Regions from separate parts of the Streptomyces sp. NPDC048664 genome, predicted to be linked through region 2. Evidence: riboswitches for the same ligand, from Rfam matches in the RefSeq annotation. Region 2 holds a riboswitch; the other holds the start of a gene.

Region 1 (7,291 bases), on a different contig from region 2:
GCGGACTGGGCCGACGGACGCCTGGGGATCTACTCCCTGGCCAAGTCGAACATGCGCAAGATCTTCCCCGACCACTGGTCGTTCATGTTGGGCGAAGTGTGCATGTACAGCTTCGTCATCATCATCCTCACGGGTGTGTATCTGACGCTGTTCTTCCACCCCTCGATGAACGAGGTGGTGTACCACGGCAGTTACGTGCCGCTGCAGGGCCAGCGCATGAGTGAGGCCTTCAACTCCACGATGCACCTCAGCTTCGAGGTGCGCGGTGGTCTGCTCATCCGGCAGATCCACCACTGGGCGGCGCTGATCTTCCTCGCCGGCATGTTCGTGCACATGATGCGCGTGTTCTTCACGGGCGCGTTCCGCAAGCCGCGTGAGATCAACTGGCTGTTCGGCTTCCTGCTGTTCGTCCTCGGCATGTTCACCGGCTTCACCGGCTACTCGCTCCCGGACGACCTGCTCTCCGGCACCGGTGTCCGCTTCATGGAGGGCGCGATCCTGTCGGTGCCGATCGTCGGTACCTACCTGTCGTTCTTCCTGTACGGCGGCCAGTTCCCGGGTGGCGACTTCGTGGCCCGCTTCTACTCGATCCACATCCTGCTGCTGCCGGGCATCATGCTCGGCCTGATGGTGGGCCACCTGATCCTGGTCTTCTACCACAAGCACACGCAGTTCGCGGGTCCCGGAAAGACGAACAACAACGTCGTCGGCATGCCGCTGCTGCCGGTCTACATGGCCAAGGCCGGAGGCTTCTTCTTCCTGGTCTTCGGTGTCATCGCGGCCATCTCGGCGATCGCCACGATCAACCCGATCTGGGTGTTCGGCCCCTACCGGCCGGACCAGGTGTCCACGGGCGCCCAGCCCGACTGGTACATGGGCTTCTCCGAGGGCCTGATCCGTACGATGCCGGGCTGGGAGATCAACCTCTGGGGCCACACGCTCGTCCTGGGCGTGTTCATCCCGCTGATGATCTTCCCGCTGGTCCTCGTGGTCATGGGCGTCTACCCGTTCATCGAGTCCTGGGTCACCGGGGACAAGCGCGAGCACCACATCCTGGACCGCCCGCGCAACGCCCCGACGCGCACGGCGTTCGGTGCCGCGTGGATCGCCTGGTACTTCGTGATGCTCCTCGGTGGCGGAAACGACATCTGGGCCACGCACTTCCACCTGTCGATCAACGCGATCACCTGGTTCGTCCGGGTCGCCTTCTTCGTGGTGCCGGTCCTCGTGTTCATCGCCACCAAGCGGATCTGCCTGGGCCTGCAGCGCCGGGACCGCGACAAGGTGCTGCACGGCCGCGAGACGGGCATCATCAAGCGGCTGCCGCACGGTGAGTTCATCGAGGTGCACGAGCCGCTCAGCCAGGAGTCGCTGCACACGCTCACGGCGCACGAGCAGTACAAGCCGGCCGAGATCGGCCCGACGGTCGACGCGAACGGCGTCGAGCGGAAGGTCCGGACGACCGAGAAGCTGCGCGCCAAGCTCAGCTCCGGCTACTACGGGGACACCAACCAGATCCCCAAGCCGACGGTCGAGGAGTACAAGGAGATCACGAGCGGCCACGGCCACCACTGATCCCCGTATCACCACGCCACGGTCGAAGGGCCCCCTCCGGTACGCGAGTACTCGGGCGGGGCCCTTCGCCCTGTCCGGCGCTGGATAGGGTGGAGGTGTTGGACACCCCGCGTCCCCGGTGTCCGGGGACGCCGACCCAGGAGCGGCTGATGAGCGCTGTGACCCCCGCCGGAGGCGACACCGCGGCGGCCCGTTCCTGGCCCCTGGTGCTGAACGGACTGCTGGAGGGGCGCGACCAGAGCGCGGACGACACGGCCTGGGCGATGGACCGCATCATGCGGGGCGAGGCCACCGACGCGCAGATCGCCGGCTTCGTGGTGGCTCTGCGGGCCAAGGGCGAGACGGTCCAGGAGATCACCGGGCTCGTCCGGGCGATGTACGACCACGCCAACGTCATCGAGGTGCCCGGCGCGACCGTCGACATCGTCGGCACGGGCGGCGACGGCGCGAAGACGGTGAACATCTCCACGATGTCCTCGATCGTGGTGGCCGGCACCGGCGCCAAGGTCGTCAAGCACGGCAACCGCGCCGCGTCCTCCGCGTCCGGGTCCTCGGACGTGCTGGAGAAGCTCGGGGTCAATCTGGAGCTGACGCGGAAGCGGGTGGCCGAGGTCGCCGAGGAGGCCGGGATCACCTTCTGCTTCGCGGTGCGGTTCCACCCCGCGCTGCGGCACGTGGCCGCGGCACGCGGACAGCTCGGCATCCGTACGACGTTCAACGTGCTCGGCCCCCTGACCAACCCGGCGAAGGTGAAGGCGCAGGCGGTCGGCGTCGCGGACGCCCGGATGGCGCCGATCGTGGCCGGGGTCTTCGCCGAGCGCGGCAACTCCTCGCTGGTGTTCCGGGGCGACGACGGGCTGGACGAGCTGACGACCACGGCCACCTCCCGGGTGTGGGTGGTGCGCGACGGCAAGGTCACCGAGGAGGTCTTCGACCCGCGGGACGTCGGCCTGGACCTCGTGCCCGTGGAGGCGCTGCGCGGCGCCGACGCCGCCTACAACGCCGGCGTCGCCCGGCGCCTCCTGGACGGGGAGGCGGGTCCGGTCCGCGACGCCGTGCTGCTGAACTCCGCGGCGGCCCTGGTGGCGCTGGAGCCCGGCGACGGCCCGCTCACCGACCGGATCAGGGCGGGCATGGAGCAGGCCGCGGAATCGATCGACTCCGGCGCCGCCCGCCGGACGCTGGAGCGCTGGGTGGCCGCCAGCAACGCGTGAGCCCGGGCGTGGCGCGGTCCCGCGATCCGGACACGGGTTGCGGGACCGCGACCACCTCCGTTACGTTCCTGTCCAGGTCATGAGCGACAGCCATGCGGCCCCGGCCGGCTGTCCGGCAACCCTCCGTCCGTGGCGGGGTGCCCCGGGTGAGGACCAGGTCGTAGGCAGCGAGGTCTACGACAAGCGCGGACCCCTCGCACTCTCCTGAGTGGGCACCAGGGGTCCTGGTCGTTCGAGGGAGCCTCCTGTGAGCAAGCGAATGCGCTAGGGCGTCGAGCCCCGCCTCCGCGTACCCCTTCACTCTCCGCACGCTTGAGCCCTCCGTGCTCGCGCAGCGGTTCCGCCGTGCTTCCTCCAGGAGTTCACCATGTCCGTCTCCACCGTCGCCGCCCCCGTCGCCGCCCCCGCCCCGGCCCCCGCGTCCGTCCGCGCCCCGCTGCCCGTCCTCGGCCGTGACGTCACCGTCCCGCTCGCCACCGGCGGGGAGGTCTCCTACGCCGCGCTCGACTACGCCGCCAGCGCGCCGGCGCTCCAGCGGGTCTGGGACGACGTCGCGGCGTACGCGCCGTACTACGGCAGCGTCCACCGCGGCGCCGGACACCTGTCCCAGCTGTCCACCGACCTGTTCGAGAACGCCCGTACGACGGTGGCGGAGTTCCTCGGCTGCCGCCCCGCCGACCAGGTGATCTTCACCCGGTCGACCACGGACTCCCTGAACCTGCTCGCCGCCGCCCTCCCGGCCGGCTGCCAGGTCTTCGTCTTCGAGACCGAGCACCATGCCGCGCTGCTGCCGTGGCGGGGCGCCCGGGTCACCGTCCTGGACGCGCCGCGCAGCCCGGAGCAGGCGGTGCGCACCCTGGAGCGCGCCCTCGCCGACCGCGACGGGGACGGCCCGGCCCTGGTCTGCGTCACCGGCGCCTCCAACGTCACCGGTGAGCTGTGGCCCGTGACCGAGCTGGCCCGGGCCGCGCACGCCCACGGTGCCCGGATCGTCCTGGACGCCGCCCAGCTGGCGCCGCACCACCCCGTGTCGGTGCGCGACCTCGACGTGGACTGGGTGGCCTTCTCCGGCCACAAGCTGTACGCCCCCTTCGGCTCGGGCGTCCTGGCCGGCCGCGCCGACTGGCTGCGCCAGGCCGACCCGTACCTCGCGGGCGGCGGCGCCAGCCGCACGGTGGCCCGGCGGGCGGACGGGGCGGTGGAGGTGGAGTGGCACGAGAGCGCCGCGCGGCACGAGGCCGGGTCACCGAACGTGATCGGCGCCTACGCCATCGCCTCCGCGTGCAGGGCCCTCACCGAGGCGGGTTTCGAGACGCTGGTCGCCCGGGAGCAGCAGCTGGTGCGCACGGTGCGGGAGGGCCTGGCGGGCGTGCCCGGGGTGCGGGTGCTGTCCCTCTTCGGCGAGGACGCTCCGCGGGTGGGCGTGATCTCGTTCGTGGTGGAGGGCTGGGACAGCTCCGACTTCGCCACGGCGCTGTCCGCGCGGTACGGGATCGGGGTGCGGGACGGCCTCTTCTGCGCGCATCCCCTGGGGCGGGTGCTGCTGGGTGCCGAGGGCGAGTGCGGTGGGGGCACGGCCGCGGTCAGGGTCAGCTTCGGCGCGGGCACGCCGCAGGAGCACGTGTCCCGCTTCCTGCGCGCCACGGCGGAACTGTGCGCGTCCGCCGCACCGGCCGGGTCCGACAGGTCCTAGTGCCGCGGCACTAGCTGTCCAGGCCGATCGCGAACGCCGCCTCCAGGTCGTGCTGGGAGTAGGTACGGAACGCCACGTGCGTGTCCGTGCCCAGCACGCCCGGGATCTTGCTGATCCGGCCGGGGATCACGTCCGCCAGGTCGTCGTGCGCGTTCACCCGCACCATCGCCACGAGGTCGTAGGTCCCCGTCACGGAGAACACCTCGCTCACCGACTCCAGCCCCGCGATCGACTCCGCGATCTCGGGAATCCGGTCCACGCTGGTCTTGATGAGCACGATCGCGGTGATCACGGCTGCTGTTCTCCCTCGGGGGCGGCCTGGGCTGGCGCCCTCACCCTACTCGTCCGCCCGAACCGCGCCCATGCGTGGACGAACCCCAGAGCGAACCCGACGAGGTGGGCGAGGTAGGCCACTCCCGGCCCCTCGGCCGCCCGGTTCGCCGCCACCCACTGCAGGCTCACCCAGAACGGCAGCACCACCCAGGCGGGAAACCGCAGCGGCAGGAAGAAGAGGAACGGGAAGAGACTGGTCACCCGGGCCTTGGGGAAGAGGAAGAGGAACGCCCCGAGCACCGCGGAGATCGCCCCGGACGCCCCGACCAGCGTCTGCGCGGACGAGGCGTTGGCCGCCGCGTACCCGAGCAGTGCCAGAGCCCCGCATCCCAGGTAGAACAGCGCGAACTCCAGATGGCCCATCCGCTCCTCCACCATCGCCCCGAAGACGTAGAGGAAGAGCATGTTCCCCAGCAGATGCACCCAGCTGCCGTGCACGAACAGCGCCGTCACGGGGGTGAGCGAGGCCCGCGGCGCCCCCGTGAACAGCTCCACGGGCACCACGCCCCAGCGGGCGAAATAGGCCCGCTGCGCCTCCAGCAGCGCGTCCCCGGTGCCGTGCACCGCGTTCAGTCCGGAGACCGGGCTCAGCACGAAGATCGCGGAGCACAGGGCGATCAGCCCGTACGTCACCGGCGCCGGATGCCCCCGTAGGGCTCCGGTGACCGTCCTGCTCCAGGTCCTGATCACGCCGATCATGGCACAGAGCATGGCGTAAGGGGACCGACCGGCACAGAGTGCCTCGCCGCGCAGGACGGGCGGGCGGGGGGTACCCGGCAGGCCGTAGGGTTACGAGCCACACGCTCCAGGGAAGCTGGCGCGTCACGGAGACTGGAAGAAGGAAGAGCAGCCACGATGACGGTTCCGCTGCCGACGCAGACGACCCGCTGGCGCTGCATGCTGTGCGGCAACCTCACCCGCTTCGACGTCACCCGCTCCTCGAAGGTCGTGGAGTACGTCCACCTGGATCTGGCCGGTGAGCCCACGGTGGAGGAACGCGAGGTGGTCAGTGAGACCATCGAGTCGGTGCGTTGCCGCTGGTGCAACGCGGTGGACCAGGTGGAACTCGTGGACAGGCCGGGCGCCGGCTCCTGAGGGAGGCGGTCCCGCACGAATGGTGGGGTGACGGATGGTGGAGACCACAGGCGGGGAGCCGGGCGACGGCACCGCTGAGGTGCTCGACCGTCCGCTGCCCGACGGCGTCCGGCGCAAGGTCGTGCAGATCGTGTCCGACGCCTTCGGCGCGCTGACGCTCGGCGAACTGCCCGCGCAGCTGCGGCAGTACGCCCGTTTCACCCCGACCCGCCGGGCCAGGTTCGCGGGCAACGCCATGGCGGCGGCCCTGGAGAGCGACACCCTGTTCCGCCAGCGCGTCGCGGAGAAGCTCAGGGAGGCGCAGGCGGAGCTGACCGAGGCCCTGGACGCGGGAGCCCCGCCCCCGGCCGCGGACCCGCTCGACGTGGCCGCCGCCGCCTATGTGCTGCGCCCCGTCGGCTGGGTGAAGCTGGTGACCGCCGCGGGGGAGGAGGCCCAGCGCGCGGACGCCGAACGCGCCGACGACGAGAGCCGGGCGGAGCTGGACCGGTTGCGCGCGGACCTCGCGGCGGCCCGCGACCAGACCCGCGTCGAGACCGAACGGCTGCGCACGGAGCTGGAGTCGGCCCGCAAGGAGACCGAGTCGCTGCACCGCAAGCTGCGGGCCGCCCTCAGCGACGTCAAGCGCGGCGAGGCGGCCCTGCGCAAGACGCGGGGCGAGATCGACGCGGTCCGCGCGGAGGGCCAGACGCAGGTGTCCGCCGCCGAGAGCGAGAGCAGACGGCTCAAGGCGCGCCTGAGCGAGGTGGAGGCCACCCTGGAGGCCACCCGCAAGGCGGCGCGCGAGGGCCGCAGCGTGGAGGACATGCGGGTGCGGCTGCTCCTGGACACCGTGCTGGACGCGGCCCAGGGGCTGCGCCGGGAACTGGCGCTGCCGCCCGTCTCCGTACGGCCCGCCGAGACCGTGGACGCGGTCGAACCGGGGCGGCTGACCGCGAAGGACATCGCGGCCCGGGCGCTGTCCGAGAACGACCCGGCGATCCTCGACCAACTGCTGGCCCTCCCGCAGGCGCATCTGGTCGTCGACGGCTACAACGTCACCAAGACCGGCTATCCGCAGATGCCGCTGGAGCAGCAGCGCCTCCGGCTGCTCGGACAGCTCTCCCAGCTCGCCGCCCAGACCGGCGCCGAGGTCACCTGCGTCTTCGACGGGGCCGAGCTGGCGGCCCCCGTGCTGCTCGCGCCGCCGCGCGGGGTGCGGGTGCTGTTCTCCAAGCCCGGCGTCACCGCGGACGAGTTGATCCGCCAGCTGGTGCGCGCGGAGCCGCCGGGGCGGCCGGTCATCGTCGCCTCCACCGACCGCGAGGTGGCCGACGGCGTCGCCCGCGCCGGCGCGCGCCCCGTCGCCTCGGTGATGCTGCTCCGCCGTCTCACCCGCGGC
Region 2 (7,291 bases):
GGACGCCTGGTCCTGGAGCTGCGCCCGCCGGGCATGGACAAGGGGGCGGCTCTGCTGGACCACGTCCGCCGCACCGGCGCCGACGCCGTCCTCTACGCGGGCGACGACCTCGGCGACCTCCCCGCCTTCGCCGCCGTGGACAAGCTCCGCTCCGAGGGCGTACCCGGCCTGCTCGTGTGCAGCGGCAGCACGGAGGTCACGGAACTGGCCAGGAGGGCGGACCTGGTGGTGGACGGGCCGCAGGGAGTGGTGCGACTGCTGGAGGCACTGGCCCGCCGGATCACCGACGCGCCCGGGTGACTCACCCCTCCAGCGCCGCCAGCTGATCCAGGAACCACCGGGCCGGGGGCAGCGCCGTGGCCTGCGCCGCCAGCCGCTTGGTACGGTCCGCGCGCTGCTGCGGCCCCATCGACAGGGCCTCGTGCAGCGCCCGGGCCGTACCGCCGATGTCGTACGGGTTCACGGTGAGCGCGTCGTCGCCCAGTTCCTCGTGCGCCCCCGCCTCCCGGGACAGCACCAGCGCACAGCCCTCGTCGGAGACCACCGGCACCTCCTTGGCGACCAGGTTCATCCCGTCCCGGATGGGGTTGACCAGGGCCACGTCCGCCAGCCGGTAGGCGGCCAGCGAGCGCGCGAAGTCGTCCTTCACATGCAGCACGACAGGGGTCCAGTCCGGTGTGCCGAAGCGGGAGTTGACCGCGTCGGCCACCCGCTGGACCTCGGCCGTGTAGTCGCGGTAGACGGCCAGGTCCTGGCGGGAGGGGTAGGCGAACGCGATGTGGCAGACGCGCTCGCGCCACTCGGGGCGGGTGTCGAGCAGCTCCTCGTACGCCAGCAGGCCCCGCACGATGTTCTTCGACAGCTCGGTGCGGTCCACCCGCACGATCGCCTTGCGGGCACTGCCGTCGGGGGCCGAGCCGATCTGCTCGCGCAGGGCCGCCATGCGCTCGTCCACGTCCGGCTCGTGCGCGCGCCGGCGCAGGAAGTCGGCGTCCGCCCCCAGCCCGTGCACCCCGATCCGGGTGCCCGCGGGGATGCCGGGGCCGAGGACGGCATGGCAGCAGTCCGTGAAGGCGTCCGCCCAGCGCCGGGTCAGGAACGCCGCCCGGTCCGCGCCCAGGATGCCGCCGAGCAGCTGCGCCGCGATGTCGTCGGGCAGCAGCCGGAAGTAGTCCGGCGGTGCCCACGGGGTGTGCGAGAAGTGGCCGATGCGCAGGTCGGGGCGCAGCCCGCGCAGCATCCGGGGCGCCAGGGCGAGGTGGTAGTCCTGGATCAGGACGGCCGCGCCCTGCGCCGCCTCCTGGGCCAGCGCCTCGGCGAACGCGCGGTTGTACGCCTCGTACGCCGCCCACTGGCGGCGGAACGCGGCGTCGAAGACCGGCTCCAGAGGGGTCTGGTAGAGCATGTGGTGCACGAACCACAGCACCGAGTTGGCGATGCCGTTGTAGGCGTCCGCGTACACGTCGGAGGCGATGTCGAGCATCCGCACCCGCTGACCGCCGGTGTCCTCCGGGTCGAGCGCCCCGCCCGTGCGCCGGACGGCCTCCCGGTCGCCGTCGCCGAGCGCCGCGCAGACCCAGACCGCGTCCGTGTCCGGGCCGATGGCCGACAGTCCGGAGACCAGTCCGCCCCCGCCGCGCCGGGCGGTGAGCCGCCCGGTGTCCTCCAGCGCGTACGAGAGCGGACCGCGGTTGGAGGCGACGAGCACGGACGCCGTTTGAGTGGGAGCCATGCCACGAAACCTAGCCCGCGCCGAAAACGCTCAAACGCGCGGCTCAGCCGTATGTGGTGCGGGATACGGACAGGGACCGCGGTGGGCGGGGCGGTTCAGGCCGCCCCGGCGCCGCGCCGCTCCACGTACTCCCTGATCTGCGCCATCGGTGGCCGCTCCTCCGTGTCCACCGTGTACGTCCGCGGCTCGAACCCGTCCTCGCCGCGCTCGAACTGGGTGAGGGCGGGCCGCACCAGATGCCCGCGGGCCAGCCTCAGCTGCGCGGTGCGGTAGATCGCGGCGGCCATCCGGCCCAGAGCCTGGCTGTCCTGGTGGCGGTGCCTGCGCACGCCGACGTCGACCTGGGCGAGGGCGTCCAGGCCCACCAGGTGCAGCGCGTCGACCAGGATGCCGAGCTCGACGCCGTAGCCGACCGGGAAGGGGAGCCGCTCCAGCAGGGAGCGGCGGGCCGCGTACTCGCCGCCGAGCGGCTGCACGAAGCCGGCCAGCCGGGGCCAGTGCAGGTTGAGCAGCGGCCGGGCCACCAGTTCGGTGACCCGCCCGCCCTGGCCCGCGACGTCGCCGAGCGGGCGGTCGTACATCGCCTTCACGAGATCCACCTCCGGGTCGGTGAGCAGCGGGCCCACGATCCCGGTGACGAAGTCGCAGGAGAACTCCCGCAGGTCCGCGTCGACGAAGCACACGATGTCGCCGCCGGTGACCAGCAGGGACCGCCACAGCACCTCTCCCTTGCCGGGCAGCGCCGGGACGCGGGGCAGGATCGCGTCGCGGTGCACCACGCGCGCGCCCGCCGCCGCGGCGACCTCGGCGGTACGGTCCGTGGAGCCCGAGTCGACCACGACGATCTCGTCGACCAGCGGGACCCGCTCCACGAGGTCGCGGCGCACGGCGGCGGCGATGGCACCGACCGTCGCCTCCTCGTTCAGCGCGGGCAGCACGACGGAGACCGACTGCCCGGTCCGCTCCTTGGCGGCGAGGACCTGGTCGAGCGGGCGATCGGCCACGGACCAGGATCGGGTGGCCAGCCAGCGCTCGACTTCTTCCAGCACGGTCGGCGGCTCCTCGTGGTGTCTCATGGTGTCTCGCGTTTCGGACGGCTGTCTCGCCCGTCGTGGCCTTCGGTTACAGTCTTGAACAACGCCGACGACCCTCGCACATCCTGGGCCGGAAGCGTCCACAACCGAACAGAGCTCATCCAGAGGGGCAGAGGGAACGGCCCGATGAAGCCCCGGCAACCCTCCAGCCGATTCTCGTCTTCGCGGCTCAGCGCACGCGGCGAGGCTCCCGGCTAGGGAAGGTGCCAAATCCGTCTCACGGCGAGGTGCGCCGTGAGGAAGATGAGGAGAAAGGGCCTCGCCTCACATGGCTGCGCAGACTGTAGCGAACGTCGCACACCCCACCACCGACTCCGTCGACCTCGGCCCCGCCACGGCCCTGTCCTGCCGCGAGTGCGGCCACCGGGTGCCGCTCGGACCCGTCTTCGCCTGCGAGGAGTGCTTCGGGCCGCTGGAGATCGCCTACGACTTCTCCGGCTACGACCCCGAGGAACTGCGCAAGCGGATCGAGGCGGGCCCCGCGAACATCTGGCGCTACGCCCCGCTGCTGCCCGTCCCGGCCGACGTCGCCGGCAAGCCGAACCTGAACCCGGGCTGGACCGCGCTCGTCAAGGCCGACAACCTCGCCCGCGAGCTGGGGGTGACCGGCGGACTGTGGGTGAAGGACGACTCCGGCAACCCGACGCACTCCTTCAAGGACCGCGTGGTCGCACAGGCGCTGGAGGCGGCGCGCGCCTTCGGCTTCACCACCCTGTCCTGCTCCTCCACCGGCAACCTCGCGGGCGCGGTCGGCGCCGCGGCGGCCCGCGCCGGGTTCCGCTCCTGTGTGTTCATCCCGCACGACCTGGAGCAGGGCAAGGTCGTCATGGCCGCGGTGTACGGCGGTGAGCTCGTCGGCATCGAGGGCAACTACGACGACGTGAACCGCTTCTGCTCCGAGCTGATCGGCGACACGGCGGGCGAGGGCTGGGGCTTCGTCAACGTCAACCTGCGCCCGTACTACGCGGAGGGCTCCAAGACCCTGGCGTACGAGATCGCCGAGCAGCTCGGCTGGCGGCTGCCGGACCAGATCGTGGTGCCGATCGCCTCCGGCTCGCAGCTGACGAAGATCGACAAGGGGCTGCGGGAGCTGATCGCGCTCGGCCTGGTCGAGGACAGGCCGTACAGGATCTTCGGCGCGCAGGCCGAGGGCTGCTCGCCGGTGTCGGTCGCCTACAAGGCGGGGCACGACGTGGTCCGGCCGCAGAAGCCGGACACCATCGCCAAGTCGCTGGCGATCGGGAACCCGGCGGACGGCCCGTACGTGCTGGACATCGCCCGCCGCACCGGCGGCGCGGTGGAGGACGTGACCGACGCGCAGATCGTGGACGCCATCAAGCTGCTCGCCCGCACCGAGGGCATCTTCGCGGAGACGGCCGGCGGTGTGACGGTGGGGGTGACCCGCAAGCTGGTCGAGAACGGTGTGCTCGACCCCGCGAAGTCGACGGTCGTCCTCAACACCGGCGACGGCCTGAAGACCCTGGACGCGGTGGCGGGCACGGGGCTGACCGCCACGATCCGCCCGAACCTCGACTCCTTCCGCGAGGCCGGGCTCGCCTGAGCCGCCGCCCGCGCACCGCCCCCTCGCCGCCGTACCCCGACCGGAGGTCACCCCATGAGCGTCACCGTCCGCATCCCCACCATCCTGCGCGCCTACACCGACGGCCGGTCGGAGGTGGCCGCCGAGGGCGCGACCCTCGCCGAGGTCATCACCGACCTGGAGAAGAACCACACCGGCATCGCCGCCCGCGTCCTGGACGACCAGGGCAGGCTGCGCCGGTTCGTCAACGTGTACGTCAACGACGACGACGTCCGCTTCGAGCAGGGTCTTGAGACCGCCACTCCGGACGGGGCCGGCGTCTCCATCATTCCGGCGGTGGCAGGCGGCTGAATATTACCCTCGGTAACGCATGTAACCGAGAGTTCACAGAAATGCCTCCTCCGCGGAAGAAGTGGAGGAGGCAATTCTGTGTGGTTGAGCGCGATACAGTTGGGGTACGCGGTCGGGGTTTTCCCTATGGGGCACCCTGGCGTCGCGCTCCGCACCCGCCAAGAAGCAGCCAAACTGCGCGGTGTATTTGCGCCCTTCACCCCTTTCGCCCGGTCCGACTTGCCCGCAATGCGGATGAATTCTCCGCACATTTCCGATCGGCCATGCCCGGAATTCTCGTCCGATTGACCTGTTGCAGACGGCAGTTGGACAGATACATTCAGCCGCGGTCGACGCGTTCCGGCGCACGCCCCCAACCGTTTGGGGGGTGAGGTCTGACCCGGATCCGCGAAGTGCGGATCTGCGCAAGGGCCAGTAATAGGGGAGTTAGGCATGGCTCAGGGCACCGTCAAGTGGTTCAACGCGGAGAAGGGGTACGGCTTCATCGCGGTCGACGGTGGTGCGGATGTTTTCGTCCACTACAGCGCGATCCAGATGGACGGCTACCGCACCCTGGAGGAAGGCCAGCGGGTCGAGTTCGAGATCTCGCAGGGTCAGAAGGGGCCGCAGGCGGACATGGTCCGTCTGGCCGTTTGAGTTGCGCGCCGACCACTGAACTGATCGACGTGTCGAGGGGCTCGTATCCCGCAGGGGTACGAGCCCCTCGGTCTGTCCGGAGCGCGGGTGTCGCGGAGCGGCGCGCCGGAGCGTATGGGCAGGTCCGCCCGCGGTTCGCGCCCCTTGTTCACCTCCCGATCCCGGGGAGGCGCTTGCACTCGGCAGGGGCGAGTGCTAATCATTGGCGTTAGCACTCTGAAGGTGAGAGTGACAACGAAGGACCGGGTCGGTGAGGCCGCGGACCGGGTGGGGCAGGGAACCACCGGCCGAGGCCGTCCGTCGCGGGCGCGGGCGCGGTCCGAAGGAATCACCCCCAGTCCTGGAGGGACCACTTCACATGGCCAAGATCATCGCGTTCGACGAGGAGGCGCGGCGCGGCCTCGAGCGCGGCATGAACCAGCTCGCGGACGCCGTCAAGGTGACGCTCGGCCCCAAGGGTCGCAACGTCGTCCTCGAGAAGAAGTGGGGCGCCCCCACGATCACCAACGATGGTGTCTCCATCGCCAAGGAGATCGAGCTCGAGGACCCGTACGAGAAGATCGGCGCCGAGCTGGTCAAGGAAGTCGCCAAGAAGACGGACGACGTCGCCGGCGACGGTACGACCACCGCGACCGTTCTCGCCCAGGCGCTGGTCCGTGAGGGCCTGCGCAACGTGGCCGCCGGTGCCAACCCGATGGCCCTCAAGCGCGGTATCGAGAAGGCCGTCGAGGCCGTCTCCGCCGCCCTGCTGGAGCAGGCGAAGGATGTCGAGACCAAGGAGCAGATCGCTTCCACGGCCTCCATCTCCGCCGCCGACACCCAGATCGGCGAGCTGATCGCCGAGGCCATGGACAAGGTCGGCAAGGAAGGCGTCATCACCGTCGAGGAGTCGCAGACCTTCGGTCTCGAGCTCGAGCTCACCGAGGGCATGCGCTTCGACAAGGGCTACATCTCGGCGTACTTCGCCACCGACATGGAGCGTATGGAGGCCGTCCTCGACGACCCGTACATCCTGATCGCCAACCAGAAGATCTCCTCGGTCAAGGACCTGCTCCCGCTGCTGGAGAAGGTCATGCAGTCGGGCAAGCCGCTGCTGATCATCGCCGAGGACGTCGAGGGCGAGGCCCTGTCGACCCTGGTCGTCAACAAGATCCGTGGCACCTTCAAGTCCGTCGCCGTCAAGGCCCCGGGCTTCGGTGACCGCCGCAAGGCCATGCTCGGCGACATCGCCATCCTCACGGGCGGCGAGGTCATCTCCGAGGAGGTCGGCCTCAAGCTGGAGAACGCGGGCCTGGAGCTCCTGGGCCGCGCCCGCAAGGTCGTCATCACCAAGGACGAGACCACCATCGTCGACGGCTCCGGCTCCACCGACCAGGTCGCCGGTCGTGTGAACCAGATCCGTGCCGAGATCGAGAACAGCGACTCGGACTACGACCGCGAGAAGCTCCAGGAGCGTCTGGCGAAGCTGGCCGGCGGCGTGGCCGTCATCAAGGCCGGTGCCGCCACCGAGGTCGAGCTCAAGGAGCGCAAGCACCGCATCGAGGACGCCGTTCGCAACGCGAAGGCGGCCGTCGAGGAGGGCATCGTCGCCGGTGGCGGCGTGGCCCTGCTCCAGGCCTCCCAGGTGTTCGAGAAGCTGGAGCTGGAGGGCGACGAGGCCACCGGTGCCGCCGCCGTCAAGCTGGCGCTCGAGGCCCCGCTGAAGCAGATCGCCGTCAACGCCGGCCTCGAGGGCGGTGTCGTGGTGGAGAAGGTGCGCAACCTGACCCCGGGCCACGGCCTGAACGCCGCGACCGGCGAGTACGTCGACCTGGTCAAGGAAGGCATCATCGACCCGGCGAAGGTGACCCGTTCCGCGCTGCAGAACGCCGCCTCCATCGCCGCGCTGTTCCTGACCACCGAGGCCGTCATCGCCGACAAGCCGGAGAAGGCCGCCGC

Evidence for each region. A riboswitch is a leader RNA that binds a small molecule or an ion and turns the genes downstream of it on or off. The one in region 2 is predicted to bind S-adenosylmethionine.
Region 1: it holds a riboswitch for S-adenosylmethionine, as region 2 does, so the genes downstream of both, AB0C59_RS23435 (aminotransferase class V-fold PLP-dependent enzyme) here and thrC (threonine synthase) in region 2, are expected to answer to the same signal.

Annotation. Positions count from the first base shown of each region.
Region 1 covers NZ_JBEZHK010000022.1:112,567-119,857, reverse strand. The annotation lists gene AB0C59_RS23445 (cytochrome bc complex cytochrome b subunit) at 1-1,575, shown strand, start outside; gene trpD (anthranilate phosphoribosyltransferase) at 1,725-2,789, shown strand; SAM riboswitch class IV at 2,865-2,981, shown strand; gene AB0C59_RS23435 (aminotransferase class V-fold PLP-dependent enzyme) at 3,157-4,482, shown strand; gene AB0C59_RS23430 (Lrp/AsnC ligand binding domain-containing protein) at 4,493-4,774, opposite strand; gene AB0C59_RS23425 (rhomboid family intramembrane serine protease) at 4,771-5,526, opposite strand; gene AB0C59_RS23420 (hypothetical protein) at 5,671-5,910, shown strand; gene AB0C59_RS23415 (NYN domain-containing protein) at 5,945-7,291, shown strand, end outside.
Region 2 covers NZ_JBEZHK010000016.1:17,629-24,919, forward strand. The annotation lists gene otsB (trehalose-phosphatase) at 1-300, shown strand, start outside; gene AB0C59_RS18780 (trehalose-6-phosphate synthase) at 302-1,732, opposite strand; gene AB0C59_RS18785 (glucosyl-3-phosphoglycerate synthase) at 1,828-2,781, opposite strand; SAM riboswitch class I at 2,921-3,076, shown strand; gene thrC (threonine synthase) at 3,095-4,387, shown strand; gene AB0C59_RS18795 (MoaD/ThiS family protein) at 4,442-4,717, shown strand; gene AB0C59_RS18800 (cold-shock protein) at 5,150-5,353, shown strand; gene groL (chaperonin GroEL) at 5,712-7,291, shown strand, end outside.